4 regions of the Alcanivorax sp. HI0044 genome follow, and region 1 is predicted to be linked to each of the others. Evidence: predicted binding sites of a transcription regulator. Region 1 holds the regulator's gene; each other region holds the start of a gene.
What was found. Region 1 encodes LexA, which represses DNA repair genes until DNA is damaged. Its sites were predicted from a motif close to TACTGTNTANNTANACAGTA; they were not measured.
Positions count from the first base shown of each region.

Region 2: a site for LexA is predicted at 5,071-5,090, ahead of umuD (translesion error-prone DNA polymerase V autoproteolytic subunit). Genes of this name have one in related genera too.
Region 3: a site for LexA is predicted at 4,817-4,836, ahead of recA (recombinase RecA). Genes of this name have one in related genera too.
Region 4: a site for LexA is predicted at 3,592-3,611, ahead of ruvC (crossover junction endodeoxyribonuclease RuvC). Genes of this name have one in related genera too.

Region 1 covers NZ_LWEZ01001229.1:361-7,715, forward strand. Annotated here, with positions in the region: partial or broken gene topA (type I DNA topoisomerase) at 1-1,797, opposite strand, end outside; gene A3730_RS17260 (universal stress protein) at 2,013-2,450, shown strand; gene A3730_RS17265 (cyclic nucleotide-binding domain-containing protein) at 2,513-3,163, opposite strand; gene lexA (transcriptional repressor LexA) at 3,464-4,078, shown strand; gene A3730_RS17275 (DUF1499 domain-containing protein) at 4,134-4,550, shown strand; gene A3730_RS17280 (TatD family hydrolase) at 4,498-5,331, shown strand; gene A3730_RS17285 (glutaredoxin family protein) at 5,428-5,649, opposite strand; gene rlmKL (bifunctional 23S rRNA (guanine(2069)-N(7))-methyltransferase RlmK/23S rRNA (guanine(2445)-N(2))-methyltransferase RlmL) at 5,646-7,355, opposite strand, start outside.
Region 2 covers NZ_LWEZ01001792.1:2,947-10,301, forward strand. Annotated here, with positions in the region: gene A3730_RS26770 (transglycosylase SLT domain-containing protein) at 1-1,693, opposite strand, end outside; gene A3730_RS26775 (methyltransferase) at 1,888-2,862, shown strand; gene A3730_RS26780 (NAD-dependent epimerase/dehydratase family protein) at 2,882-3,865, opposite strand; tRNA gene A3730_RS26785 (tRNA-Gly) at 4,401-4,474, shown strand; gene A3730_RS26790 (hypothetical protein) at 4,599-4,892, opposite strand; gene umuD (translesion error-prone DNA polymerase V autoproteolytic subunit) at 5,133-5,525, shown strand; gene umuC (translesion error-prone DNA polymerase V subunit UmuC) at 5,534-6,820, shown strand; gene A3730_RS26805 (ATP-binding protein) at 6,817-7,355, opposite strand, start outside.
Region 3 covers NZ_LWEZ01001769.1:2,096-9,450, reverse strand. Annotated here, with positions in the region: gene alaS (alanine--tRNA ligase) at 1-1,951, opposite strand, end outside; gene A3730_RS26455 (sulfite exporter TauE/SafE family protein) at 2,136-2,903, opposite strand; gene A3730_RS26450 (regulatory protein RecX) at 3,246-3,710, opposite strand; gene recA (recombinase RecA) at 3,703-4,737, opposite strand; gene A3730_RS26440 (CinA family protein) at 4,930-5,418, opposite strand; gene A3730_RS26435 (YebC/PmpR family DNA-binding transcriptional regulator) at 5,472-6,191, opposite strand; gene A3730_RS26430 (hypothetical protein) at 6,239-6,991, shown strand; gene A3730_RS26425 (wax ester/triacylglycerol synthase family O-acyltransferase) at 7,099-7,355, opposite strand, start outside.
Region 4 covers NZ_LWEZ01001438.1:4,102-11,456, forward strand. Annotated here, with positions in the region: gene A3730_RS21340 (HU family DNA-binding protein) at 73-447, opposite strand; gene aspS (aspartate--tRNA ligase) at 827-2,590, shown strand; gene A3730_RS21350 (YebC/PmpR family DNA-binding transcriptional regulator) at 2,690-3,427, shown strand; gene ruvC (crossover junction endodeoxyribonuclease RuvC) at 3,671-4,189, shown strand; gene ruvA (Holliday junction branch migration protein RuvA) at 4,231-4,833, shown strand; gene ruvB (Holliday junction branch migration DNA helicase RuvB) at 4,945-5,973, shown strand; gene ybgC (tol-pal system-associated acyl-CoA thioesterase) at 5,966-6,409, shown strand; gene tolQ (protein TolQ) at 6,402-7,088, shown strand; gene tolR (protein TolR) at 7,091-7,355, shown strand, end outside.

The DNA.
Region 1 (7,355 bases):
CTGCTTGCCAGTGCCTTCCCCCTGGGCGGCATCCAGCTTGCTGACGAAATCCTTGTAGAATTCGTTGAGCACGTCCTGCCAGTTTCGCAGCCCTTCAGCAACTTCATCCAGGGTTTCTTCCATGCTGGCGGTGAAGCCGTAATCCATCAGGTTGGGGAAGTTTTCCACCAGACGGTCGGTAACGATGTCACCCATCTTTTCTGCATAGAAGCGCCGGTTGTCCTGACGCACATAACCACGATCCTGGATCGTGGAAATGATCGCTGCGTAGGTAGACGGGCGGCCAATGCCGCGCTTTTCCAGTTCCTTGACCAGGCTCGCCTCAGTAAAACGGGCTGGCGGTTTGGTGAAGTGCTGGTTGGCATCCACATTGTCGATGGTCAGCACATCGCCTTCTTTCACATCCGGCAGCAAGGTATCTTCCTGCCCCTTACGTGACGCCGGTGGCTGAATGCGGGTCCAGCCATCAAACTTCATGATGCGCCCTTTCGCTTTCAGCTCGTAACCGTTGCCGGTGGCCGTCAGGGTGGAGCTCAGATATTCCGCCGGGGGCATCTGGCAGGCGATGAACTGTCGACGAATCAGCTCGTACAGGCGCTGGGCGTCGCGCTCCATATCTTTCAGGGAATCCGAGGTGCGCCGCACATCCGAAGGACGAATGGCTTCGTGCGCTTCCTGGGCCCCTTCCTTGCTGCTGTAGGACAGCGGCGCATCAGGCAGGTACTTGTCACCCAGTTTTTCGCCAATCCACTCCCGGCAGGCCGCCACGGCGTCTGAACTCAGGTTGGTGGAATCGGTACGCATGTAGGTAATGTGGCCGGCTTCATAAAGCCGCTGCGCCATCATCATGGTCTTTTTCACCCCGAAGCCCAGGCGGGTGCTCGCGGCCTGCTGCAGGGTAGAGGTAATAAAAGGCGCCGACGGCTTGGAGCGGGTGGGCCGCTGCTCACGCTGGCTGATGGTCAGGGTGCCAGCATTTTCCAGTGCCTGCTTGTGGGCGCCGGCGTCGTCACCGTTATTGGGCCGGAACGCCTGGCCGTTATGCTTGGCCACCTGCAGGCGCAGGGCTTCGCCGTCACCGCTGTGGGTGTCGCTGTACAGCTCCCAGAATTCTTCAGGGATAAAGGCGCGAATTTCACGCTCGCGCTCCACCACCAGCTCCACGGCCACCGACTGTACCCGGCCAGCGGACAGGCCTCGGGCAATTTTTTCCCACAACAGCGGGGAAATCATGAAACCCACTACCCGATCCAGAAAACGTCGGGCCTGCTGGGCTTCCACCCGGTGCAGGTCCAGCTTGCCGGGTTCTTCGAACGCCGCCTGAATCGCTTTCTTGGTAATTTCGTTGAATACCACCCGGTCAAACCGGTCATCGTCTCCGCCAATGACTTCCCGCAGGTGCCAGGCAATCGCCTCCCCTTCGCGGTCCAAATCCGTTGCCAGATAGATACGGTCGGCTTTCGCAGCCAGGCGCTTGAGTTCGTCGACCACCTTGTCCTTGCCGGGGAGCACCTCATAGTGAGCCGCCCAGCCTTTTTCCGGGTCGATCCCCATACGGTTAACCAGCTGTTTCTTGGCCTTCTTCTTTTTATAGGCGTCCCGCTCTTCTTTGGGCAGGGAACGGGTATACGCCGCCTCCTTGGCCCGCTCCTGAGGGGTGCTCTTTTTGGAGCCGCCACTGACCGGCAGATCCCGCACATGGCCGACACTGGACTTCACGATGAAGTCGTCGCCCAGGTAGCGGTTAATGGTCTTGGCCTTGGCAGGCGACTCCACAATTACTAGCGATTTTCCCATTCTCAGGTACTCAACATCCGGTCTAAGGCTCGTGATGGGCGCTATTTAGACAGCGCCGGTATAGGCGGGTCAAGCAGGAAGTGCCCCCGTTTTCCTTTTTTAGTAGTAGTACAGGCAGGCCTGCCAGGGCAACCCTCATCTGTGAAACAGCCCGCTGGCAACCCTGGCAAAGCGCGCTATACTGCAGGAAACCTCACGTTTTCAGGGAGAGAACCGTGCCCAGTCCCTACCGTAAAATCCTGGTTGCCATTGATGGCAGCGACGAATCCGCACAGGTGCTGTCCCGCGCTGCGGGCGTACTGTCGGGCAATGACGGCGAGCTCCATCTGATCCATGTCATCGAACCGCTGGCTCTGGCTTACGGCGCGGATGTGCCCATGGATGTGACGGACTTGCAAAGCGGCCTGATGAAACAGGCCCGTGAAATGGCAGACAAATACGCAGGGCAATACAAGATTCCCGAGACCAATGTTTACGTGGACATGGGATCCATCGAAAAGACCATTCTCGACAAGGCAGACAAGCTAGGGGCGGATTTGATCGTGGTGGGCAGCCATACTCGCAGCGGCCTGGCCCTGCTGCTGGGCTCAACCGCACGCGGGCTGGTGCCTGGCGCCCACTGCGACGTACTGGCCGTGAAAGTCGACCAGTAACAGAAAGCCCGGATGTCCCGCACCGGGGGAGCCCCCCACACGGGAACTGACGCAAACGCGAATCAGGTAAGCTGCAGCGCCCCGGTACTGGCCTGGCTTTCTCCGTTCCAACGACACAACAATTCAGCCAGCCCCTGAGCCTGCACTTTCAGTGCAGCCAGCTCTTCCTGGCTGTTTTTCTCACCATGAAAAACCGGCAGTTTGCGCATGGAATGGACCAGCTCGTGGGTCGGCGCCTGCATTCGTTTTACTTCCAGGGTCCAGCGGATGTGGTGAACAATCATATGGAAGAAGGCCAGACGGGTAGCCAACGAATAGGCACTGTCATCGTCGTTGAATTCATTGAAGTCCAGGCTTGCCAATACCGCCTCCCGAGCATTGTCCGCCACCTTTATGGTAGCGCTGCGGGGCGTTCCCAGAAGCATGGACAAGGTGCCAAATACTTCACCGGGTGAGACATAGTAAAGCGGAGCTTCCTCTGGATTATCCGAGAGGACTTCAAGCTGCCCCCGGAGCAAAAAATACAGGGTGGAATCCACATCACCAGCACGGATGACACTTTCCCCGGAAGCGGCTACCCAAAGGCGGGTCGTCTTTTCAAGCTGCGCAAATTCGTCCTGATCATCACGGGCGATTTCATTAAAAAACGGCACACCGGCTAACAGCTGGCGCCGCCGTTGCTGGCCGAAATCATTATTATTGGCCTGCTCCATCTACTATCCCCACTGTTATGATGGAATTATTGTCATATGCTAGTGCCCGCGTCGCAGCAGGGCAACGACGGGGACGTAAAAGCGGTATAAAAACTTCGCCAACAACTGCTCAAATAGCACTGTTCATATAGTCAGCATCCATGCTAGCATCCTGAATGTAGCACTGCCTGTCAGCCAAGACTTACAAGCTCAGGCAAACAACCATATGAATGCCTACACGAATCGCGCAGCTAGCACCGAACAAGAGCGCCCCGGCAAGATTGACAAGCGCTCCACTCTGCGGGAAACAGGGAGAAGGTTATGAGCAGCAAACTTACCGACCGGCAACAACAGGTTCTCGATTGCATCCGTGAATGTCTCTCGGACAGCGGCATGGCCCCAACCCGCGCAGAGATCGCCGACATCATGGGGTTCCAGTCAAAGAATGCGGCGTCCGACCATCTCCGCGCCCTGGAGCGTAAGGGCTACATAAAACTGCACAGCGATCGTTCTCGCGGCATCCAGTTGCTGGATCATGCCTATTGGGGCGAAGAGGAACTGCCCATTGTCGGCAAAGTCGCCGCTGGTGTTCCCATTGAAGCCATCGAGAACGTTGAGCGCACGGTGCCGGTGCCCCAGGGGCTGTTCAAGCAACGCCCTACCTATCTGTTGAAGGTTCAGGGCGACAGTATGGTGGATGCAGGTATCTTCGATGGGGACCTGATTGCCGTGCGCAAATCCAATGTGGCACGGTCCGGGGAAATCGTTGTGGCTCGCATTGACGAAGAAGTCACAGTGAAGACCTTAAAGTTGAACAAATCCAGCGCCACCCTGTTGCCGGCCAACGAAGCCTATGAGCCCATCAAGGTGCCCGCTGATCAACTTATCATCGAAGGCATATTTGTGGGGCTGATTCGTGACCCGAATTCTTATTAAAGCCTGTATCCACACGGGTATAGGTATCTGCCTGATTGTATGGAGTGCGTTTGCCATGGCTGAAACCCATCTTCTTGCGCCCTGCCCCGATTCTCCGAACTGTGTGTCCAGCCTGGCCACACAGAGCGATAAGCGCGTAGCCCCTCTGCAGGCTGGCGCCGATCGGGGAAGCAGCCTGAAAAAGCTGGAAAGCCTGCTTGGCAGCCTGCCCCGCGTGGAATATGACGTGGTCGGCCAATCACGCATCCAGGCCCGCTTCACCAGCCGAATCTTGCGGTTTGTGGACGATGTGACCTTCTATGTTCGCGATAATGGCGTGGTGGAAGTGCGCTCGGCCTCGCGGGCGGGGTATTGGGATTTAGGTGCTAACCGTCGTCGGGTAGAATCTCTGCGCGAGCAGCTATCTGAACAGGACACCGATGACCGCACCTCACAGCAACACACCTTCGAAAACGCAGAACACCGGGCCTGAGCAATGGGCCGATATCGGCGTTAACCTGACCGATCGGCAATTCAACGACGATCGCGACACGGTGATTGAACGGGCGGTCACGGCCGGGGTTGCCTGGCAATTGATTACCGGCACCAGTATCGACGAGTCACGCGCCGCCATTGCCCTGGCCGGCGAATATCCCACCCTGTTCGCCACCGCTGGTCTGCACCCGCACAGCGCCCGCTTTTACTCGCCTGCCCTGGAAAAAGAACTGCGAGAATTGCTCGCCCATGAGCAGACAAAAGCAGCAGGTGAGATGGGGCTGGATTTCAACAGGGACTTCTCTCCCCGCCCGGACCAGGAACGCGCCTTCGAAGCGCAACTGGCACTGGCGGCAGAGCTGAAGCTGCCTGTGTTCCTCCATGAGCGCGACGCCCACGAGCGTTTTCTACCCATCCTGAAAGCGTTTCGCGATGACTTGCCCGGCGCGGTCGTACATTGCTTCACCGGGTCACGTCAGGCGCTGTTTGGCTATCTGGATCTGGATTGCCATATCGGCATTACTGGCTGGGTTTGCGACGAGCGCCGCGGCAAGCCACTGGCAGAACTGGTGCCCAATATTCCGGATCAGCGCCTGCTGCTGGAAACCGACGCCCCTTACCTGCTGCCCCGGGACCTGCCGGAAGCCCCCCCAAAAAAACGCCGTAACGAACCGGCGCTACTCCCCTGGATTGGCCAGCAGGTCGCACAGTTACGTGGTCAGCAGACACCGGACGTGGCCGCCATGACCTATCACAATGCGTTAGCGTTATTTCGCTAACCGGGACGCTGTTCCATCACGGAACCGCGGAGGCTGCGGGTCGGGTTTACCCAAGGGCACAGAAAGCCTGGAAGGTATAACCCGGCAACCACAACTTCAGGAAAGGAACTGCTGCACGTCGAGCACGCCAAATGGCCAGGCCAGCTCTTTGCCCTCACGCACCAACACCGGAATCCGCTCACCATACTGTTCGATCAAGGCATCATCCTCGGCGATATCCACCGGGGTAAGCACCAGCCCCGGATTCACCATGGCCACCAGCTCCCTGGCCTGGTCACAAAGGTGACAACCCAGGGTGGTATAGAGCACAACCGTCATGCGTCCTCCACATGACGAATCGCGTAGCAGTAATGGATTTTTTCATTTCGCCGGAAATCCTCCGGGATACTCCAGCGGGAAATATCTTCCACGTCGAACCATTTACTGATGCTTTCATCCATCTGGAAACGGCGGTAATTACAGGAGAAATACAACACCCCACCCGGCTCCAGGCAACGCATGATTTTGCGAATCAGGTCGCCATGGTGTTCTTCCACCACAAAGTCACTGCGTGATTTGTTGTTGGAAAAGGTGGGCGGATCGCAGAACACCAGATCGAACTGCTCTTTGCACTCATCCAGCCAGCGCATGGCATCCATACGGGCCAGCTCGTGCTGGTCGGTGGAGAAGCCGTTGGCCGCCAGGTTACAGGCCATCCAGTCCAGATAGCGTTTCGACGAATCAACGGTCACCGTGCGCTTGGCGCCACCGACGGCAGCGTGCACCGTGGCTGAACCGGTGTAGGCAAACAGATTCAGGAAGCGTTTCCCGCTAGCCTGCTCCGCAATGCGCAGTCGCGTGGGGCGGTGATCCAGAAACAAACCGGTATCAAGGTAATCCTGCAGGTTTATCAGCAACTGAGCCTGACCTTCCCGCACTACCCGATAGTGCCCTTGGGTATCCAGCTTTTGGTATTGCTGGTTCCCCTTCTGTTTCTCGCGCGTACGCAGGTGCACTTGCTCACGGTGCACGCCAAGAGCCGCCCGCACCGCCGTTACCGCCCAGTCACGCCGCGCCTTGGCTTTTTCAGGGTCAATCGTTTTCGGTGCCTTGAATTCCTGCACCAGCACCTGGTCGCCATAGATATCCACCGCCACATTGAATTCCGGTAGATCGCGATCATAGAGGCGATAACACTGGATATCTTCCCGCTCCAGCCAGCGGCGCAGATGCTTGCCGTTTTTACGCAAACGGTTGAGCAAAGGCTGCGCGCCTTCCGGCACATTAAAAGCGCCCTCATCAGCGACTTGCGCCACCGCAGGCGGCGTTTGCTTGCGCGGGGAATACAGGCGAATAAAGTTATTGAAAGGCCCGTTCTTCAAGCGCCATTGCTGTTCCAGGTTCATCCCGGAACGATCCATCACATCCACATCGGCGCCTAACAACAACGCTTGATAACCCGGCGCGCGTACCGCAAGAATCCGGCCGATAGAATAGTGTAGCCAGCCCGCCTGCTGTTTCTCGTCAAGACGCTCGCCCCAGGGAGGATTACCCACCACAATGCCGTTGGCGACAAAGTCGCGTGGCCGCAGCGCCCCCAGCTCCCGGCGCTCAAAATGAATCGCATTGCGCACCCCGGCACGCTCGGCGTTCTGCAGTGCCAACGGCAGAGTCTTGCTATCGGCATCAAAGCCTTTCAATGACAACGCCGGCACTGGGCGATTCGCGCTCTCACCGGCTTCCTGCTGAGCATCCAGCCACAACTGGCGACGACAACCGCGCCAGTGCTGGAAACCATAGTGCTGGCGCTGGGCCCCTGCCGCGCGTCCGGCAGCCATCAAAGCGGCCTCAATCACCAGGGTGCCACTGCCGCAGAACGGGTCCAACAAGGCAGGATGTCGATCTGCCTTGCCCCAGCCGATGGCCCACAGCATCGCCGCCGCCAGGGTTTCACGCAACGGCGCCCGGCCGCCCGCAAGGCGGTAACCGCGACGATGCAGGGGCTCACCGGCCAGATCCAGCCACAGGTGCGCTTCGTTCAAGTC
Region 2 (7,355 bases), on a different contig from region 1:
CGTTGAAGTCCTCAAGGAGTTCTGCCAGATAGCGGCTGCCAAGGGTGATGTTGGTGTGCTTGTCCTGCAGGGTCTTGGTGGTGGGTTTTCCCATGTTGGCGTCTTTGGCCACCTTGCGGGCGGTGGCGGGCATCAGTTGCATTAGCCCCATAGCGCCCACGGGGGAGCGAGCCTGCGGGTTGAATGCACTTTCGCGGCGGGCCACCGCCATGGCCAGCCAAGGGTCCAGATCGTGGGGTTTGGCTTCTTCTTCAAACAATGGCAGATACGCGGGCGGGAAGCGCCATGCCAGGGTGTTCCAGGCCTTGGCCTGAATGGATGCCTGTACGGCCAGGTCGTACCATTTTTGCGTCAGGGCGTAGTCGGCCAGTTCCGCCAGCTGTTCCTTGTTGCTGTGCCACATCAGCCACATCCATTCCTGATGCGCCAGATAGGGTTCATCCAGTTTCCGCAGCATGCGGATACGGGTGACCGCCGGCGGCGGCGTGAACGTGGCGGCGGGGGTGTGCTTCTGTTCGGAGAAACGGTAGGGCTCGCCCAGACGGTCTGCGGCCAGGAAAGCGAAGAAATTACGTTGCTGGGCGGCCTGCTGATACAGCTCACGGGCCTGGTCCGGTTGGTCTGTGCTTTCCAGTGCGCGGGCGCGCCAGTACAGCCAGCGGGAGTCGTTACGCTCCTCCTGGGGCAGGCGCATGACCCACTCATTCAGGGCGTCCCAATCCTGTTCGATCACCGTGCGTCTGGCGCGCTGTGCCACCAGTGAGGTATCCGGGTGTGTTGTCAGCCAGTCATCCAGCCATTGGCGATTCGCTTCCACTCCGCGGATGGTGGAGTACCAGGCAATACGTGTGCCGGCCCGTTCGCGTAGTGCCGCGTCGGTGAGGCCCTGTTTTTTGCTTTGCGTATCGAACCATTTGCGTGCGGCTTCGGTGTCCTTGTAGGCCCAGCGGCGCAGGGCGGCGGAGAGCAGCGTCTGGCGTTGTGCTGCCGGCAGATTGCGGGGCAGGTCAGCGACTTTGTCAGGGGTACTGTACAGCGTTTGCAGCCATTCGCTGGCGGTGGCGTAGTCGCTTTTTGCCAACATGTCGTCCAGATAGCGCATGAGGCCGGCGCTGTTGGCATCAAAGGCCAGTTGCTGGCGTTCCCAGATTTGCGCATCGCCGATGACACCGGCGTCACGGGCGGCGTTAAACAGCGGGTCGCAGTTGTTGGGGCGAGACTGGCCGGTGGCCCAGAGTTCTTTGCCCGCCTGCAGGGCGGCTTTTTTAACGGCCTGGTCGCCGGTTTCCCATTGCGCCTGGTGGTAGTAGCAGCGCAGTGCAACCCCGCTGGGGGCGCTGTCGGTAATGGTGAGTAGTGCCTGCCATTTTTCCGCTTTGCCGTAGGCGACCGTGGCGAGCTGACGAATATCCTGGGGGAGCGGCGAATCCGGGTACTTTTCAGCGTACTGCGTGACTTTGTCAGGGCTGAGTTGAGGCAGGGCGGCGCGCAGCCGGTGGAAGTCGAGATAAGCCTGCAGGGGGTGCTGGTCTCCCAGAGCCTGTTGTTGTCGGGAAAGGGTTTCCCAATCATTGTTGCGTGCTGCGTCCAGTGCCTGGTGGAAGTTGTCGCTATCCGTAGCGGCAACGACCAACGAAGAAAACAGACAGCAGGCAAACAGTGCTAAAGCGCGAGTTGGCGCAGTGCGAACCATTTGTGCCTCCACATCGTCGGAATGAATGCGACAATTCTACCGGCCTCGCCAGGCGCTTGGCGTGGTGATTATGTAAAACTTGGGGAAGATCATACTTATGGGTCAGCGTGAGGTGTGTGGCGTTCGCCGTATCCGTGTCCGGACCTGTGTGATTTGCACTATACTGCCGCCGCTGATTACCTGAGCCGGAGACCATGGAAAATACCACCCAATTATTGCTGCGCCAGTCCGATGCCCTTGCCGGGCGAAATGTACTGGTGGTGGATGCCAACGACCCTGCACTGAAAACCCTGGCAGTGGATGCCACGGTGCATCTGCATGCGGATGATTACAGCATTGGTGCGCAGCAGTGGTCGCCCGCGCCCACGGTGCCGGAAGGGACCGATTTGCTGGTGCTGCCGTTGCCCAAGTCCACCGACCGGTTACGATTTCTGCTCAACTGGCTGGCCGGTGAAATTACTGAACCCACCGAGCTGTGGCTGATTGGCCCGGCCAAGGGTGGCATTCGCGGTGCCCTGAAATACCTGGATGCCCATGTGGATGAATCGGTGCTGGAAGATAGCGCCCGCCACTGCAAGCTCTATAGCGGTTTATTGCAGCCGGGGGAGAAGCAGTCCCTGAAAGCCTGGGGCACCGTGCTGGAGGTGGCGGATCAGGAAGCCATCAGTTACCCGGGGGTGTTCAGCCATGGCCGTCTGGACGAGGGCAGTGCTCTCCTGCTGGCGGCCATGGAGGCGCACACGCTGGGTAAGCCGGGGAAGGTGATAGATGTGGGCTGCGGCGCGGGTGTGATCAGCGTTTGGCTGGCTCGCCAGGGCTGGCAGGTGCAGGGCGTGGATGTCAGTGCCAGCGCCGTGGCGGCCAGCACCGATAGCCTGGCCCGCAACGGCCTGCAAGGCAGGGTCATGGGCGGTGATTTGTTCTCCCCGATTCAGGGGCGCGTGGATATGGTGGTGACCAATCCGCCGTTCCATGACCGCCGCCAGCGTACCACGGACATCACCCGCCGGCTGATTGCGGAAGCACCTTCACACCTCAAGTCAGGTGGCGTGCTGTGGCTGGTGGCTAACCGCGAATTGCCCTATGTGCAGTGGCTGGATGATGCTTTCAGTCATGTGCAGGTGGCCAGCGAAACCACCCGCTTCCGGGTCTACCGGGCGGTGCTGTAATTAAGCCGTCCGCAGGCTGTTACAACATCCGTTCCCGGGCCATCCAGGCAATGCAGTTTTCCAGCATGGTGGCCAGCGGCACCTGATCATTAAAGCCCAGCTGTTCCACGGCCTTGCTGCCGTCGGCATGCACGCGGCTGGTGATCAGGGCCACTTTTTCCGGGGTCAGGCGGGGTTCTTCGCCGGTGAACAGGCTGCCGATGGGGTAGAGCTGGCCGGCCAGTTTCAGCAGGGCCGGGGGTACGGTACGCTGCGGCGCCTTGCGCCCCAGCCGGTCGGCAATGGTCTGGACCAGGGTCAGGAAACTGGCTTCCACGCCGGCCAGAATATAACGCTCGCCGCAAATACCGTGTTCCAGCGCCGCAATATGGGCCCGTGCCACTTCCTCTACCGCACAGAAATTTCCGCCCCCTGGGGGTACACCGGGCAGTTTTCCGTCGTTGATCATGCGGATCATCTGTGACCAGTTGTGGGTATCGCCGGCACCAATAATGCCGCAGGGATTCATGATCACCGCGTCCAGGCCCTGGCGAATGCCGTTTTCCACTTCTTGTTCTGCCAGAAACTTGGTGCGGTTGTAGCCGATCCAGTCATTGGCGGCATTGGAGGGCGTCAGCTCGTTGATCGGGTTGTCCTGAATGCCCCAGGCAGAGATGGACGAGGTATGAATAAAGCGGCCGGCCACGTTTTTCAGGGCGGCGCTGACCATGGCCTGGGTGCCGAGCACGTTGTCACGGTATTGCTGTGCATTACCACGACGCCAGAGGCTGGTATTGCCGGCCACATGGAAAACGGCATCGGGAGTGGCCGGCATGACCAGCGCCAACTCCGTGGCATTATCCAGTGGTGCCTGCACTACGGACACGCCTTCTTTGGCGTGCAGGGTACTGGCATCACTGTTGGGGCGCACCAGTGCGACTACCTCCCACTGTTTGTCGAGAAGCTGGTCGATAATGTGCCCACCGAGAAACCCCCGGCCCCCGCTGATAAATGCCACTGGCATGGTTGGTATCCTTCTTTGGCTGACGCTTGTTGCTTCTTCTATACGCACCGAAACGGACGCTGGCAACTGCTTTGTCTTCCCAGTGACTTGCTTCTAAAGGTTCATCGCAGGGTTGAGTGATGAGCCGATTTCAGGATTTGCCTCAATCCTACCCTGGTTGCCGCAGGACGCCGGGTGCCCGACGGCGGACGCTTGCATTCAAAACCTGAAAATCTTGGCTCCTATGCGCTCTTCGCAAAACGCATTACCCGATTATTTCCTGAATAATGGCCCTGAGTATTCCTCAAAATACCCCTCAAAAGAGGTACCGCAATAGTGACAAACACTCAGGCTATGGGGTTTGACGTCAGGCATCCGGCGTTGAGCGTTCGGCAAAATGCAGGGTATTCGCCATAAGCTAATCAAACGGCTAGAGCCTGTTATTCAGCCTCATCCGCGATGAACTGTTTTAAACAGCCACTTGTCGAAACTTTGACGATTTTGCTTCAACACTGGCCAAGTTGATGGGTTTTGACTATATTGCCGTTTCAAACAGGCGGGTGTAGTTCAATGGTAGAACGGCAGCTTCCCAAGCTGCATACGAGAGTTCGATTCTCTTCACCCGCTCCAGACATAAAAAAAACCGCTTTTGGCGGTTTTTTTATGTCTGGGCTAGACGCTTGATGCCGGATGCCAGTCGCAATCGTCGAGCTCCGAGCGTCTTGCGTTCAATCTCAAGTCCTTGACCGCCCAATCACACCGAACAGGACAGATACCGGCCGTTGAGCCGGAAAAGCGCGCGAATTTCGTATTCGGCGCCCAGCCCGCTGGCGGCGTCGCTGGCGTGCATGATGTAGGGATAACAGTGGGCCCAGGCGCAGGGCCTGACCAGTTGCTGATGTGAGCTGTCCGGGTTGTGTCTGCTGGTGGCGATAAAGGCATTCTGCTCCAGATTGAACAGAACGTAGCCCTGAAATTCTGCTTGGGCGGGCAGGCCCATTTCTTCCAGAAAATCGGACATCCAGCGGTGATGACTCTTCGTGTTCATAGTGGCTCTCATGCTTGCCCGGTGCGAGCTCGCAGGCGATGCGAGCCGCACATAATGTCTATGACAGTAAGTTACGTCAGGAGTTGCAGAGGGTGGATAGGCGTTGTTTGTCGTTTTGTCGCTTTCTTGTCATTTGTGTCGCCAGGGCGACAGCCTGGGGTGAAGCTGGATTATCGATAACTGTACATAAAGACAGTATTTTGTCATGCTTGTCCGACTGTGGATTCCCGGTATGTTGCTATGTCTGCCCTGCCTTTTTTCAGTGAACGCATTGCTGCGGGGTTCCCGTCTCCGGCTCAGGGGTATCTGGATGAACACCTGGACCTGAACCGGCTATGCATTCGCCGGCCGGCGTCCACGTTTCTGTTGCGCGTGGAGGGGGACTCCATGGTGGATGCCGGTATTTTCTCCGGTGATATTCTCATTGTGGACCGCTCACTGGAAGCTGTTGCGGGCGATGTGGTGGTCGCTTCACTGGAGGGCGAATTCACGGTGAAGGAGTTGCAGCTGTTACCCACGCCCATGCTCAAGCCCCGCAATGCGGCCTATGCACCAATCCCCATCGGTGATGACGGCGTAGACCTTTTCGGGGTGGTGACGTTTTGCCTGCATGCCTTGCGGGGCCGAGGGTAACGGCGGCCATGTTTGCCCTGGTCGACTGCAATAGCTTTTACGCCGCCTGTGAGCGCCTGTTCCGCCCGGATCTTCAGGGGCGGCCTGTGGTGGTGCTCTCCAATAATGATGGCTGTATTGTGGCCGGGTCTGCGGAAGCCAAGGCGCTGGGGGTAAAAACCGGCATGCCGGTACATCTGGCCCGTGATCTGATTGCCCGCCATAAAATTGCGGTCTTTTCATCCAACTATGCGCTGTACGGGGATATTTCCCAGCGGGTGATGGCGACCCTGGAAACCCTGGTTCCCCAAGTAGAGGTGTATTCCATTGATGAGGCGTTTCTGGATCTGTCGTTGATGGGGGGAGCTGAGCTGTTGCCGCTGGCGCAGCAGGTGCGAGCGCGTGTTGCTCGTTGGGTCGGGGTGCCAGTGTGCGTGGGGGTAGCGCCCACCAAGGTGCTGGCCAAGCTCGCCAACCACGCGGCCAAGCGTTACCCCGCCACGGGCGGCACCGTGGTGCTGACGGACCCGGCGCGCCGGGAAAAGTTGCTGGCGCTAACACCGGTGTCTCGGGTGTGGGGAGTAGGGCGCCGGTTGATGGGCCGCCTTGAGGCGCTGGGGATCGAGACGGCGTTGGATCTGGCCCGGGCGGATAGCGGCATGATTCGTCGGCGGTTTTCCGTGGTGCAGGAGCGGCTGGTGCGGGAGCTGAACGGGGAGCCCTGCCTGTCTCTGGATACTCAGCCTTCGCCGCGGCAGCAAGTGATTCATTCGCGCTCTTTTGGCGAGCCGGTAACCACCTTGCCCCCGGTGCGCCAGGCCCTGAGTGATTTTGCCTTCCGGGCCATGGAGTCCTTGCGCAAGGAAAGTTTGTACGCCGGCCGGGTAACGGTGTATTTGCGCACCGCCCCGATGGGCAAGCCCCAACAATTATTCCCCAATACGCTCAGTGCTGCCTTGTCGCCGGCCACGGCGGATACCCGAGTGGTGGTGCATCAGGCACAGGCCTTGCTGACCAGGTTATGGAAGCAGGGGTATCGCTACGGGAAAGCCGGGGTGATTCTCACGGACTTGCGTGGGCGGGGGCAGGTTCAGAGTGGGCTGTTTACCTCGGAGCAGCCGGCAGAGCCGGATTCGGGCGCGCGCGCGGACGCGCTGATGGCGGTCCTGGATACCATCAATCAGAGCGGTGCGGGCAAGGTGTGGTTGGCGGGGCAGGGCATGCAGGCGGATCAGCGCAGTGTCTGGGCCATGCGCAGGGCGCACCTGTCGCCGGCGTATACCTGTCGCTGGTCTGATTTACCGGTGGCGCGCTAGCGAGGCTTTTGCGGCTCTGTGCCTGTGTGACAGGTGGAAGCCAGCTCCTGCAGGCACTGCAAGAGCGTATCGCGGCGAATCGGTTTGTTGAGAATCCTGTCGATGCCGGCATCGTGAATGCGGGCGATCTGGCTGCCCAGCGCATGGGCCGTCAGGGCGATGATCGGGCAGGGTATTTTCTGCGTGTCCTGCTCAAACCGTCGGATGGCCTGGGTGGCTGCGAGGCCATCCAGCTCCGGCATTTCCACGTCCATGAGAATCAGGTCCAGCGGCGTTGGGTGCTGGCGGTAGGCCTGCACGGCTTCGTGGCCATTTTCACAGATGAGCGGGGTGATCCCCAGGGAACCGAGCAGGGCCCGCAGCACATCCCGGTTAACGCTATTGTCTTCTGCCACCAATACTTGCAGTTGATCAAGGGCCGCTGGCTGGCCGGGTTCGGGTGCGGTTATCTGCTGGGCAGTGTCTTGCGCCAGGGCCAGAAACAGGGCGCTTCGGGTGACGGGTTTACGCAGCACTGGCACTGTGTCGCTTTGTT
Region 3 (7,355 bases), on a different contig from region 1:
AGCCGTCGCTGCCCATGCTCAGCACGCGCACCTGATCATCATATTTCTCGCCAAACAGGGCCATGGCACCCGCTTCCCGGGCGGCGTCGATATCCATCAATTCGGTGGTTACTGCGGTGTTGGCCAGAATCTGGCGATTCACCAGAATCTCGATCTGCTCACGCTGGTCTTCGCTGACAGCTTCGCCGTGGGAGAAGTCAAAGCGCAAATAGTCGGCTGCCACCAACGAGCCTTTCTGCTGAACATGCTCACCCAATACTTCACGCAAAGCGGCGTGCATCAGGTGAGTGGCGGAGTGATTGCGCATGATGGCGCGACGACGCTCCACATCCACGTAGGCAGACACTTTGCCACCCACCTTCAGGCTGCCGCTTTCCACCTTGCCCAGATGCACATGGGCCGCCTGACGCTTCCTGGTATCGGACACCGCGAAACGATTATCGCCCTGCACCAGGAAACCGCTGTCGCCCACCTGGCCGCCAGACTCCGCATAAAACGGCGTGCTGGCCAACACCACCATGCCTTCTTCGCCCGCCTGCAGGGCATCAACCGCTTCGCCGTCCTTGAACAGGCCGACGATCTTGTCGTCGTCCGCCAGTTTTTCGTAACCGGAAAACGCGGTCACCACCTCGATATTGAGTCGGTCGCTGTAATCATTGGCAAAGCTGCCGGCACCACGAGCCCGCTCACGCTGGGCTTCCATGGCGTTTTCAAAGCCGTCCATGTCCACCGTCAATTCCCGCTCACGGGCCACATCGGCGGTGAGATCCGGTGGGAAACCATGGGTGTCATAAAGATTGAACAGCACCTCGCCGGGCAGTTCCTTGCCATCCAGCTCGGCTATGGCCGCTTCCAGCACCTTCATGCCGGCGGCCAGGGTGCGGCCAAACTGCTCTTCTTCCGCCAGCAAGGCTTTTTCGATGCGGGCCTGTTCGCGGCCCAGCTCCGGATAGGCTTCACCCATCTGCTCGACCAGCGCGGTCACCAAGGTGGAGAAGAACGGCTTGTCCTGGCCCAGCTTATGACCGTGGCGCAGGGCGCGACGGATGATGCGGCGCAGCACATAGCCACGGCCTTCATTGGACGGTATCACCCCGTCACAGATCAGGAAGCTGGCGGAACGGATATGGTCGGCAATCACCCGCAGGGACTTTTCTTCCAAATCGGTGCAGCCGGTAGCCGTGGCCGCCGCTTTCAGCAGCGCCTGGAACAGGTCAATTTCGTAGTTAGAATGTACGCCCTGCAAGACTGCAGCAATACGCTCCAGGCCCATGCCGGTATCCACACTGGGCTTGGGCAACGGCAGTAACTCACCATCCGGCTGGCGGTCGTATTGCATGAACACCAGGTTCCATATCTCGATATAGCGATCCAGATCATCATTCTCGGAACCGGGAGGACCACCGGGCACATCGGCCCCATGGTCGTAGAAAATCTCGGAACAGGGACCGCACGGGCCGGTATCGCCCATCTGCCAGAAGTTGTCCTCGTCCAGGCGCGAGAAGCGTTCAGCGCTGACGCCCATTTCCTTGAGCCAGATATCCGCCGCTTCATCATCGGACACATGCACGGTGATCCACAGGCGCTCTTCAGGCAGCCCCAAGGTGCCCGTCAGGAATTCCCAGGCGAACTTGATGGCTTCGCGCTTGAAATAGTCGCCGAAGCTGAAATTACCCAGCATCTCGAAGAAGGTGTGATGCCGCGCCGTGTAGCCCACGTTCTCCAGATCGTTATGCTTACCCCCGGCACGCACGCAGCGCTGGGAACTGGTAGCACGGGTGTAGTCCCGGGACTCACGGCCCAGAAATACATCCTTGAACTGATTCATACCCGCGTTGGTAAACAACAGGGTCGGGTCATTGTGGGGCACCAGCGAGGAGGACGGCACCTTGGTGTGTCCCTGGCTGGCGAAGTAATCCAGAAAGGCCTGGCGTAGTTCAGCACTCTTCATAGGAGAAACAATCATTGGCTGGCTGTCAGAGAGGGCCGAGTATAGCGCCCTCAAGGCCCGGTTGCGATGGTTCAGTAAGCTGCAAGCGACTAGCTTCAAGCGTCGAGAAAAACCCGAAACCAGAAGTCAGCCCCTCTTTAATCTAATAGCTGGAAACTAGTCGCTAGCGGCTCATAGCTTGGTTCTAGCCCTTGATCGCCGCCGCCAGACATACCGCCAGCACCATCACCAGCAGAATGCGCTTGAGCACACGGGGGGAAACCTTGTGCGCGAACCCCACACCCAGCCGCACGCCCAGCAGGCTACCCAGCGCAACGACCAGCCCCGGCAACCAGGCGACTTGCCCCCTGGACACAAAAATCGCCAGTGCCAACACGGTGAAACTGCCGGTGATCGCCAATTTCAGGGCATTGCTGCGCAGCAAATCGTAATGCAGCTGCCCCGCCAGCACCGCCAGCAGCACAAAACCCACCCCGGCCTGCACAAAACCTCCATACACCCCGGCCAGAAAAAGGCCGAGCCACCCGGGCAGGCTCGCGTTCGGGGACAGCGGGATCGCATCCGGCCCCGGCGACATTTGCGCCGGACGCAGTACCATCAGCACAGCCACCACCACCAGGGTCGTCAGCAGAACCGGTTTGAGGATGGTTTCCGGAAGAAACGCCGCCGCCACGGCGCCCACCAGGGTGCCCAGCAGGCTCGGCACCAGAATCGCCGGCAAGGCGGCAAAGGGCATAGTTCCCCGTTTGTTGAACTGGCGAACCGCTTCCGCGCTCTGAATCAGCACCGCCACCCGCATGGTGCCATTGGCCAGCGCAGCGCCCATGCCGGTGAGCATCAGCAACGGCAGGATCAGCAGACCACCGCCCCCGGCCAGAGTATTGATAAACCCCGCCAGTACACCGGCGCCCAGCAACGCGGCCGCTAGCCAGGGGTCTGAAAGATATTCCATGGGGTTTCCAATCCGGGGGCACAGAGCACAAGGATACCCTCACCCACCCGTCAGCAAAACGCGTTGAGGGCACTCACTTGTATAAGCGCACCGTAGCCCCGTCGCTGGCGCCGCGATTCATGCCTGGATCAAGAACACTCGCAGCACAGAAAGCAACGTTCACAGAGCCCTCCCCGCTCTTCACCGGTGAGCTCTACCCCTATGGGGTGAACGTGGTGAACAACCTTTCCGGGTTTGGGGCATCGCGCCGCCAGCAACGCTCCTGCAGCAAGACATCTGCGCAGTGGCCGAGATTCGGTTCACTCCGCGTTTTACCTAATAGACAGGCGGAACAAGCAGCGATCAGTCCAAATCGTCTTCCGAGACGTCCAAGGCTGCAAAACTTTGTTCAGCATCAAACCCCCTGCTTTGCAAAAAACGCAGCTGTTTGGCCTTTTCTTTCTGATCCTGGGGGTACTGCCGAAAGCGTCGGGCGCGAACCTCTCGGGCCAGGGCAAACCAGTCTACCTCAGCATTCTCCAGCGCCTCGGCGATCCAGTCGTTATCCACGCCTTTGAGCTGAAGTTCCTGGCGAATGCGCAAGGCACCCTGCCCGCGTTCAATGCGGGCACGCACAAAAAAACCGGCAAAGCGCCGGTCATCAATAAAGCCGTGTTCTTCGCACCAGGCCAGCACGGCCGTCAGCGCCGGCTGGTCACCCAGCCGCTGTTGCAGCTTGGTGACCAGTTCGCGACGAGCGTGATCGCGCCGGGCCAGCAGGGCAACAGCCCGCTGGCGCAGCTCGGCCTCCGTCAGCGGTTCACTCATCGTCAGCCGCAGCGTCCTCTTCCACTGGCGCTTCCGAGGTGGGGTCCGGCAGCAAGCGGGCGCGGATTTCCGTCTCGATTTCTTCGGCAATGGCCGGGTTCTCACGCAGATACTCACAAGCGTTCTGTTTGCCCTGGCCGATCTTGTCGCCCTTGTAGGCGTACCAGGCACCAGATTTATCCACCAAACCCTGCTGCACGCCCAGGTCCAGCACTTCGCCTAGCTGGTTGATCCCCTGACCGTAGAGAATCTGGAACTCGGCCTGACGGAACGGCGGCGACACCTTGTTCTTGACCACTTTCACCCGGGTTTCGTTACCGGTGACTTCGTCCCCTTGTTTCACTGCGCCGATACGGCGGATGTCCAAACGCACGGAGGAGTAGAATTTCAGCGCATTACCGCCGGTGGTGGTTTCCGGGTTACCGAACATTACGCCAATTTTCATGCGGATCTGGTTAATGAACACCACCAGCGTATTGGCGTTTTTCACATTACCGGTAATTTTACGCAGCGCCTGGCTCATCAGGCGGGCTTGCAGCCCCACGTGGGTGTCACCCATCTCGCCTTCAATTTCCGCTTTCGGCACCAGGGCCGCCACGGAATCCACGATGACCACGTCCACTGCACCAGAGCGCACCAGCATGTCGGTGATTTCCAGCGCCTGCTCGCCGGTATCCGGCTGGGAGACGATCAGGTCATCCACGTTAACACCCAGCTTTTCCGCGTAATCCGGGTCCAGCGCGTGCTCCGCGTCCACAAAGGCACAGGTGGCGCCTTTTTTCTGGGCCTGGGCAATCACGCTCAGGGTCAGGGTAGTTTTACCAGAGGATTCAGGGCCATAGATTTCCACGATCCGCCCCTTGGGCAACCCGCCAATACCCAGGGCAACGTCCAGCCCCAGCGAGCCGGTGGAGATGGACGGCATGCGCTCGCGCTTGCGATCACCCATGCGCATGACGGAACCCTTGCCGAATTGGCGCTCAATCTGTGACAGCGCAGCGGACAGCGCCTTACCTTTATCGCTCATTGTGACCCCTCTCCGTTTTCGGCGCGTCATTCATTGACGCCAACCGTATCTGATCTGTCTCATCTGACCTTTCGGCCAGTGCTGGCAATATGGACAGTATTATGAACAGCATTGGCTATCCATTGCAACCTCACATATTGATGCTGTGCCAGCCCCACCTCGATGAGACTGAAATGAATAGCCCGATTGTGGCTACTTGAGGCGGGCATTCAAGCCCAAGATGGCTTCCAGGATGGTCTGCTGACGGACGGCATCGCGATCACCGTCGAAGTGGAAACAGCGGGCTTCGGCGTAGCCCAGCTTCTGCCCCCAGGCAATCCAGACCGTGCCCACCGGCTTGTCCGGCGTGCCGCCATCCGGCCCGGCAATACCGGTGACCGCGACAGAGACATGGGCCCGGGAATGGGTAATGGCTCCCCGCGCCATTTCCAGGGCCGTTTCTTCGCTGACCGCTCCCACCGAGGCCAGGGTCGAGGCCTGCACACCCAGCATCTCCTCCTTGGCTTCGTTGGAATAGGTCACAAAACCCCGGTCAAACCACGTTGACGCCCCGGACAGCCCCGTCAGCGCCTGGGCAATGCCCCCACCGGTACAGGATTCCGCCGTCGCCAGAATCAAACGCTGTTTTTGCAGGGCAGAGGCCAGTGCGACAGCGGCGGCAAGGATGTCGTTATCCAACACAGGGGTATGCTCCGTTGCAGATGTTGCCGGCAATGTAAGCCGGGACGATGTAATCAGCCCAGATCCACGTTGTGATACACGTTCTGCACGTCGTCCAGATCATTCAGCATGGCCATGAATTTGTCGAACAGCTCCATGTCTTCGGCGCTGATGGTAGTGTAACTCTGCGGGACAAACTGGATTTCATCCACCTCGAATTCCAGCTCGCCGAAAGCCTCCGTCAACGCCTGCTTGGCCTTGAAATATTCGGTATTCGGGGTAAACACCGTCAGGGTGCCGTTGTCATCTTCGATCTCACTGACGTCCACATCGGCCTCCATCAGCGCTTCCAGCACCGCGTCTTCGTCCGCATGGGCAAAAACGAAGATGGCCACGTGATCGAACATGTGGCTCACCGTACCCTGGGTGCCGATCTTGCATTTGGTCTTGGTGAAGGCCATGCGCACATCACCAAAGGTGCGGTTCGGGTTGTCCGTCAGGCATTCGATCAGCGCCATGCAACCACCCGGGCCGTAGCCTTCATAGCGGGCCGGAGAATAATCCTCGCCACCCCCGCCTTTGGCTTTCTCAATGGCCTTGTCGATCACATGACCGGGCACCTGGTCTTTTTTGGCACGTTCAATCAGGCTGCGCAGCGCCAGATTCGCCGTAGGGTCCAGGCCGCCGGATTTCGCACTGACATAAATTTCCCGACCATAACGGCTGTATACCTTGGCTTTCATATCCGAGGTTTTCGCCATGGACTCTTTACGGTTTTGATAGGCGCGGCCCATACGAATCTTGCTCCAGAGAGATTGGTTGCCGGGTATTTTAGGGGAAGATGATGGTAAGAAGAACAAGGGAGGGAGCAAGAAAGCAGCGCACAGACCACAAGCGCACCTTTATCTGGCAGGGCAAGCGCGATGGGTGGGCACTGGACCCGGCAATTACTTGCCCATCCTCAAGTCATTTCCGCTATCCTCCGCTCCGCATAAATAAAATAGACAAGGACTTCATCGTGCACACCCTTTATCACATTGCGTTGGCAGCGCCTCTTCTCCTTACCCCATTAGCACAAGCTTCCAATACCTTCGATTACGTCGACATTGGCTACTCCAGACAGAACACAGACTACTCCGGTTTTGGCGACAGCAGCTCCGGCACCGTAAAGGCCAGTGTCTCAGCCTTTAAATGGTTCCACGCCCGCGGTCGTTACCATGCGGGTAATGTCCGATTGCCAGAAGAAAACGCACAGCAAGAATCCTGGTCAGTAATTGGCTTGGGGGTTCACTATCCATTCAACGCCAAAACGTCCATTTTCGCCGGCTCAGACCACAACAAACTTGAGCTGCAAAATGGTTCTACCGAACGCGGTTGGTACCACCACATCGGGCTCAGACACGAATTCAACGATAAATGGCAGATCGGCCTCGAAATCGGCGAATCCGATGTGCTATTTCGGGATACCGCCTCGCTTATCGAAGGTATTTATAAAGTCACCCAGCAAGTTGGGCTATCTGCCACCCTGCGCGATTACGATGATCTGGATTTGACTGAATACGAGGTTGGCGTGCGCTGGTTCTTCCGGGACTAAAAGCTTCAAGGCCTGCATCACTGCTGAGTGGCGCCTGCTGCCATAAGCGGCCACTCAGCCGCAAGCGCTGCAGGCGAAATCCCGACCCGCAGCAAACGGTTAGCGAATCAACTTTCCAGTTCAACCAGCGACTCTTCAAAGTAATCCAGAAAGCGCTGGATATGCGGCAGTGTATCGCGGCAACCGATAACACCGAACTCCAGGCTGTCCTTGTAGCTCACCACGGTGATGTTCAGCGCATAGCCATGCAGTACCAACGACACAGGGTAAGAAGCCAACATTTCAGCGCCGTTGAGATACAGCGGATCTTTGGGCCCTGGCACATTGGAAATCACCAGATTGAACATGGGGCTTACCCGCCCGG
Region 4 (7,355 bases), on a different contig from region 1:
AGTCAGGGGTGGCGCGATGAAATGGGCGGGGAGAGCCCACCGGGCGCCAGGCACCCGGTGGTGGAGCATGAATCAGGCGGTCATGTCTTTCAGTTTCTTCAGCGGGCGAACCTTGACCATGGTGCGGGCAGGTTTGGCTGCGAAGGTGGTGGCTTCCCCGGTGAACGGGTTGATGCCCTTGCGTGCTTTGGTGGCGGGTTTTTTCTGGGTCACGATTTTCAGAAGGCCCGGCAGGGTGAACTGGCCGGCGCCACGCTTTTTCAGGTGACCTTCCATGATATCGGCAAGTTCGTCGAAAACCGCGTTGACGTCTTTCTTGGTCAGGCCGGTGGTTTCACTGATCTGGTTAACGATCTGGGTTTTGTTCATCGGTTCGGTGATGGTTTTCACCTTGCGAGCCGCTGTAGCGCTGGATGCTTTAGCAGCTGTCTTTTTCTTTGCAGCCATGGATTGCTTACCCCTTATTGGTGTCTTCCTGATGTTGTATTGGTTCCGCAATGGTGCGGATAACCGGCGGTGCTTCCTTGTCAGGTGTGGCCCTGGACTGCACAACACAGTGGCCCCCTGATAGGGTTCGCATCTTTTATATGCCATGGATTTTCAGGGCACAAGGCGTTGAGACACTATTTTTCAAGGTATTTTGTGAAATTAGGTAGGCATGTGGCCCGTTTGGCAGTGAATCGCCGTCTGGCATGGCTCGGGGACGGTTGAATCGCTATACTGTGGCGCCTTTTTCAGTGGTCCGGCGTCGGGGCAGGTTCCAGCGAGCCTGGGATCGCCTTCAATGAGCCGGACGGCGTAATCAGAATAGAAGCGGACGTTAAGCATGCGAAGCCATTATTGCGGTGATTTGCGAGCCTCCCACGACGGAGAAACAGTAGAGCTTTGCGGTTGGGTCAGTCGCCGCCGTGACCATGGTGGGGTGATCTTCCTCGACCTGCGCGATCGCAATGGTCTGGTCCAGGTGGTCTTCGACCCGGATACGGTGGAAGCTTTTGCCCTGGCCGATAAAGTGCGCAGCGAGTATGTCGTGCGCCTGAGCGGCCGGGTGCGCATGCGCGACGAAGCGGTGCGTAACAGCAAGATGTCCACCGGTGACATCGAAGTGCTGGGCAAGGAACTGACTATCCTCAATGAGGCCGAGACGCCGCCGTTTGAGCTGGATGCCCATTCCGCCGCCGGTGAAGAGGTGCGCCTCAAGTACCGCTATATGGACCTGCGCCGCCCGGAAGTGCTGAAAAACTTCCAGTTTCGTTCGCGTCTGACCCATGTGGTCCGTGCCTTCCTGGAAGGCGAAGGTTTCATGGACGTGGAAACCCCGATCCTGACCCGCGCTACCCCGGAAGGGGCCCGTGACTATCTGGTACCCAGCCGGACCCATCCCGGCAGCTTCTTTGCGTTGCCGCAGTCTCCGCAGCTGTTCAAGCAGCTGTTGATGGTGGCGGGTTTTGATCGTTACTACCAGATTGCCAAGTGTTTCCGTGACGAAGACCTGCGCGCCGATCGCCAGCCGGAGTTTACCCAGATTGATTTGGAAGCTTCCTTTGTAGAGGAAGAAGACATCATGGGGATTACCGAGCGGATGGTGCGTTCGGTGTTTAAAGAATTGCTCGATGTGGAGCTGCCGGACTTTCCGCGCATGCCGTTCTCTGAAGCCATGCAGCGTTTTGGTTCCGACAAGCCGGACCTGCGTATTCCGCTGGAGCTGATCGACATCGCCGATCTGCTGGCCGGTGTGGACTTCAAGGTATTCTCCGGCCCGGCCAACGATCCGAAAGGCCGGGTGGCGGCCATGAGAGTGCCGGGGGGGTGTTCCTTGTCGCGCAAGGATATCGACGGTTACACCAAGTTCGTCAGCATCTATGGTGCCAAGGGCCTGGCTTACATCAAGGTCAATGATCTGGCGTCTGGCGCAGAAGGCCTGCAGTCGCCGATCCTGAAATTCCTCACCGACGATGCCATCAAGGGCATTCTTGAGCGCACCGGCGCCGAGACCGGCGACCTGATCTTCTTCGGTGCCGACAAGGCCAAGATCGTCAACGAGGCCCTGGGCGCTCTGCGCGTTAAAGTGGGTCACGACCTGAACCTGGTTGAAGGCGAGTGGGCACCGTTGTGGGTAGTGGACTTCCCCATGTTCGAGGAAGACGAAGGGCAGTACCACGCCCTGCATCACCCCTTCACCATGCCCAGCTGTAGCGCGGAAGAGCTCAAGAGCAACCCGGCGGAAGCGCTGTCGCGGGCCTATGACATGGTGCTCAACGGCACCGAGCTGGGTGGCGGTTCCATCCGTATCCACAACCCGGCCATGCAGCGCACCGTGTTCGAAGCGCTGGGCATTTCCGATGAAGAAGCGGACGAGAAGTTTGGCTTCCTGCTCGACGGCTTGAAGTACGGCGCGCCGCCCCACGGTGGTCTGGCTTTCGGCCTGGATCGCATGGTCATGCTGATGACGGGCTGTGAGTCGATCCGTGACGTGATTGCTTTCCCGAAGACCCAGACCGCAGCGTGCACCATGACCAACGCGCCGTCACCGGTGGACAACAAACAGCTGCGTGAAGTAGGCGTACAGGTACGAAAAGAAGAAGGTTGATATAGAAAGACGCAGGCATGCACCACGCAGCACGCTTCACGCAAACAAGCGTGCCGCAAATGTGTTGCGTGACGCGTGCTGCGTGCTGGCGGAGGTAATATGGCAGGACATAGTAAGTGGGCCAACATCAAACACCGCAAGGCGGCCCAGGATGCCAAACGCGGCAAGATTTTTACCAAGCTGATTCGTGAGCTCACCGTGGCCGCGAAGATGGGTGGCGGCGAACCCAACGATAATCCGCGTCTACGCGCGGCTATCGACAAGGCGTTGGGGCAGAACATGACCCGCGACACCATCGACCGGGCCGTGAAGCGTGGTGCCGGCGGTGATGACGACGGCAACATGGACGAAATCACCTATGAAGGCTACGGCAAGGGCGGCGTGGCGGTCCTGGTAGAAACCATGACCGATAACGTGAACCGCACCGTGGCCGAAGTGCGCCATGCCTTTTCCAAGTTCGCCGGTAATCTGGGTACCAGCGGTTCTGTGGCCTTCCTGTTCACCAAGCGTGGCGAAATTTTCTTTGAGCCGGGGGTAGACGAAGAGAAGTTGATGGAAGTGGCTCTGGAAGCTGGCGCAGAAGACGTGGAAGAAGTGGGCGATGACGGCTTTGTGGTCACCACCACACCGGACAAGAGTTTCGGTGAAGTGGTTGATGCCCTGCGCGAAGCCGGGCTGGAGTTCGCCGAAGCGGAAGTCACCATGCACCCGTCCACGGAAGCGGAAATGGATGCCGATACCGCGGAAACCGTGCAGAAGATGATCGACATGCTGGAAGATCTGGATGACGTGCAGAACGTCTATACCAACGCCAGCTGGCCGGCGCCGGAAGAATAGCTAACTAGCGGCGAGCGGCTAGCTACGAGGAAAACCAAAACCCCGCTATGTCGGGGTTTTCTGTTATTCAGCTTGTGCATTTTGGTGTCGGGCCACAATCTTGCTAGAAGCTAGAAGCTAGAAGCTAGAAGCTAGAAGCTAGAAGCTAGAAGCTAGAAGCTAGAAGCTGGACATTTGGACAGTGCTCGGGTAGAACTGGGCCAGCTATCAGGCAGCTGTCTTTTCATTATCGGTCAGAGAAATATGGCGCTTATTTTAGGCATTGATCCCGGCTCGCGCCGTACCGGTTACGGGTTGGTAGAGCAGGTGGGGAACCGCTCCCGGGCCGTGGCATTCGGTACCATCACTACCACCCACAAGGAGATGCCGCCGCGCCTGGGGGAAATATTCGCGGGCATTGATCAGGTGGTGAAAGAATTCGGCCCGGCGGAAGTCAGCATTGAAAAAGTCTTTATGGCGCGCAATGCGGATTCCGCCCTGAAACTGGGCCAGGCCAGGGGGGCTGCCATTGCTGCGGTCATGCAGGCCCATGTTCCGGTGTTCGAATATTCCGCTCGCCAGGTAAAACAGGCAGTGGTTGGCAAAGGTGGGGCGGAAAAGAATCAGGTGGGGGAAATGGTGAAGTACCTGTTGAAGCTGGAACAGCGCCCCCAGGAAGATGCTGCTGATGCGTTGGCCATCGCCCTCTGCCACGCGCATATGCGTGTTTCTCTGGCCAGAATGGGCGGTGCCACGGCTGTCAGGCGAGGGCGGCTTCGTTAAGCTGGCGCCTTTAATTACACGTTAACAACACGGATAACCCCATGATCGGACAACTTCGCGGAACCTTGCTGGAAAAACGCCCTCCGGTATTGCTGCTGGATGTGAGCGGCGTTGGCTACGAAGTGGAAGCCCCCATGACCGTGTTCTACGACCTGCCCGACGCGGGCGCAGAACTGACCCTGCATACCCATTTTGTGGTCCGCGAAGACGCCCAGCTGTTGTATGGCTTTGCCGACCGTTATGAACGAGAGTTGTTTCGTGCCTTGATCAAGGTGAACGGCGTGGGGCCGAAAATGGCCTTGGCGATTCTGTCCGGCATCGAAGCGGATCGGCTGGCACGCTGTATTCAGGATCAGGACACGACCTCATTGGTGAAGGTGCCGGGCATTGGCAAGAAAACCGCCGAGAGGCTGGTGATCGAAATGAGCGATCGGCTCGACAAAATTGACGGCGGCCCGGTGAATCTGCCCGGTCTGGTGGATACCCGACAGCCCGATGACGCCCGTAGCGATGCCATTGCCGCCCTGGAAGCGCTGGGCTATCGCAACAAGGATGCATCCGCGGCGGTGGCCAAAGCCGCGGATGAGGATGGCCTCAGCAGTGAACAATTAATCCGCAAGGCGCTCAAAAGCCTGGCCCGCTAGCGCTGCACCCTGATATCGCCTTTCACTTTGTGATAACAGTAATAGCAGTTCGGTATCAGGGTGCGCTACGCTAGCCACATTCAACGATGTAGAGGCAAGCCCGCCGCAGGCATGGATAACGAACGAGTCATTACCGCGGCTGCGGTTGGCAGCCACGAAGAGCAACAGGACAGGGCCATTCGCCCGGCCAGCCTGGCGGATTATCACGGGCAGGCGAAAGTCAGCGAGCGCCTGGAAATCTTTATTGATGCCGCGCGCGGCCGCGATGAAGCGCTCGACCATACCCTTATATTTGGCCCGCCGGGTCTCGGCAAGACGACCCTTGCGCACATTATTGCCCGTGAAATGGGCTGCGAACTCAAGTCCACATCCGGTCCGGTGTTGGAAAAAGCCGGAGATCTGGCGGCTATCCTGACCAATCTGGAAGAGGGCGACGTGCTGTTTGTGGATGAAATCCACCGCCTCTCTCCGGTGGTAGAGGAAATTCTCTACCCGGCCATGGAAGACTATCAGCTGGATATCATGATCGGTGAAGGCCCGGCCGCTCGCTCGATCAAGCTGGACCTGCCGCCGTTTACCCTGGTGGGGGCGACCACCCGCGCCGGTTTGCTCACCGCTCCATTGCGCGATCGCTTCGGCATTGTGCAACGCCTCGAATTCTATTCCGTGGATGACCTGTCCGACATTGTCAGCCGCGCCTGCGACATCCTGGCCATCCCCATTGAAAAGGCGGGAGCCATGGAAGTGGCACGCCGGGCCCGGGGAACCCCCCGTATTGCCAATCGCCTGTTGCGTCGAGTGCGTGATTACGCCGAAGTGAAAGGCGATGGCCGCATTACCGAAGACATCGCTCAGCGGGCTCTGGACATGCTGGAAGTGGATAGTTGTGGCCTGGATGGCACCGACCGCCGCTTGCTGGACATGATAATGCACAAATTTGATGGCGGGCCGGTGGGGCTGGAATCCCTGGCGGCGGCGCTCAATGAAGACTCCGGCACCCTGGAAGAGGTGGTGGAGCCTTACCTGATTCAGCAGGGCTTCATTCAGCGCACCCCGCGCGGGCGGGCGGTGACCAATCATGCCTGGCGCCATTTTGGCCTGCAGCGTCCCCGCCGTGACGGTGATTTGTTTAATGATTGAAAAAGATCAGGAAAACGGGGAATTTACCCTGCCGGTGCGCGTCTACATCGAAGACACTGATGCTGGTGGCATTGTCTATTACGTGAATTATCTGAAATTCATGGAGCGGGCGCGCACCGAGTTTCTGCGCACGCTGGGCTATCAGCACTATGCGCTGGCGGATGAAAACTTTCAGTTTGTGGTGCATTCCGCCAATGTGCAGTATCGCCAACCGGCACGTATTGATGATGCGCTGACGGTGACAGCCTCATTGAAAAAACTGGGTAAGGCCACGCTGGTGTTTGATCAGCAGGTGCGTAAAACGGGCGCCTTAATCTGCCAGGCAGAGATTAAAGTGGCCTGCGTGAGCGCCGATACCCTGAAGCCGTCGGCACTTCCGCCGGCACTGTATAAAAAATTTAGCGCGGCCAGCAAAGGAGAAGGGCTACATGGTTGAGGCATCCGACATGTCTGTCGTCAGTTTGATCAGCAATGCCACCGTGGTGGTGCAGCTGGTGATGGCGCTGTTGATTCTGGCGTCACTGACGTCCTGGTACATGATTGTGGGCCGTTTCCGGGTGCTCGGCCGTGCCCATCGTGCGGGCCGTGCCTTTGAGGAAAAGTTCTGGTCCAGCGATGATCTGGCGTCCCTCTACAACCAGAGCCGCAAGGACCCGGATGTGGACTCCGGCACTGAAGCCATTTTCCGTGCCGGTTTTCAGGAATTTGTTCGGCTTTCCAAAAGTACCCGTGGTGCCGAAGCGGTCATGGATGGTGCTCAACGGGCCATGCGCGTGGCCCTGCAGCGTGAGCAGACTCGCCTGACCAAACACTTGCCGTTTCTGGCCACGGTCGGTTCTACCAGTCCCTATGTGGGCCTGTTTGGTACCGTCTGGGGCATCATGAACTCCTTTATGGCGCTGGCCAACGTGAAGCAGGCGACCCTCAGTGTGGTGGCTCCGGGTATTGCAGAAGCGTTGATTGCCACGGCCATTGGCCTGTTCGCGGCGATCCCGGCGGTGATGGCTTATAACCGCTTCTCCGCCCAGAGCGACGCCCTGCTGACGGAAAATGAGATGTTTGCGGAAGAGTTTTCTTCCGTACTTCACCGTCAGGCCCACGGGCGCGGAGCATGAGCATGAGCGGCGTAAAGATACGGGTGCCGCGCAAGCTCGTTGCCGAGATGAACGTGGTGCCCTACATCGATGTGATGCTGGTACTGCTGGTGATCTTCATGGCCACGGCGCCGATGATGACCCAGGGCATCAATGTGGACCTGCCGGACAGTAACAGCGACCCCATTGATACCACCAAGAACGAACCGGTGATCATTTCCGTTACCGCCGATGGCAGCTATTTCATCGATGTGGGTGGCGAGAGCCAGAAATCTTCCAGTCTGGAAA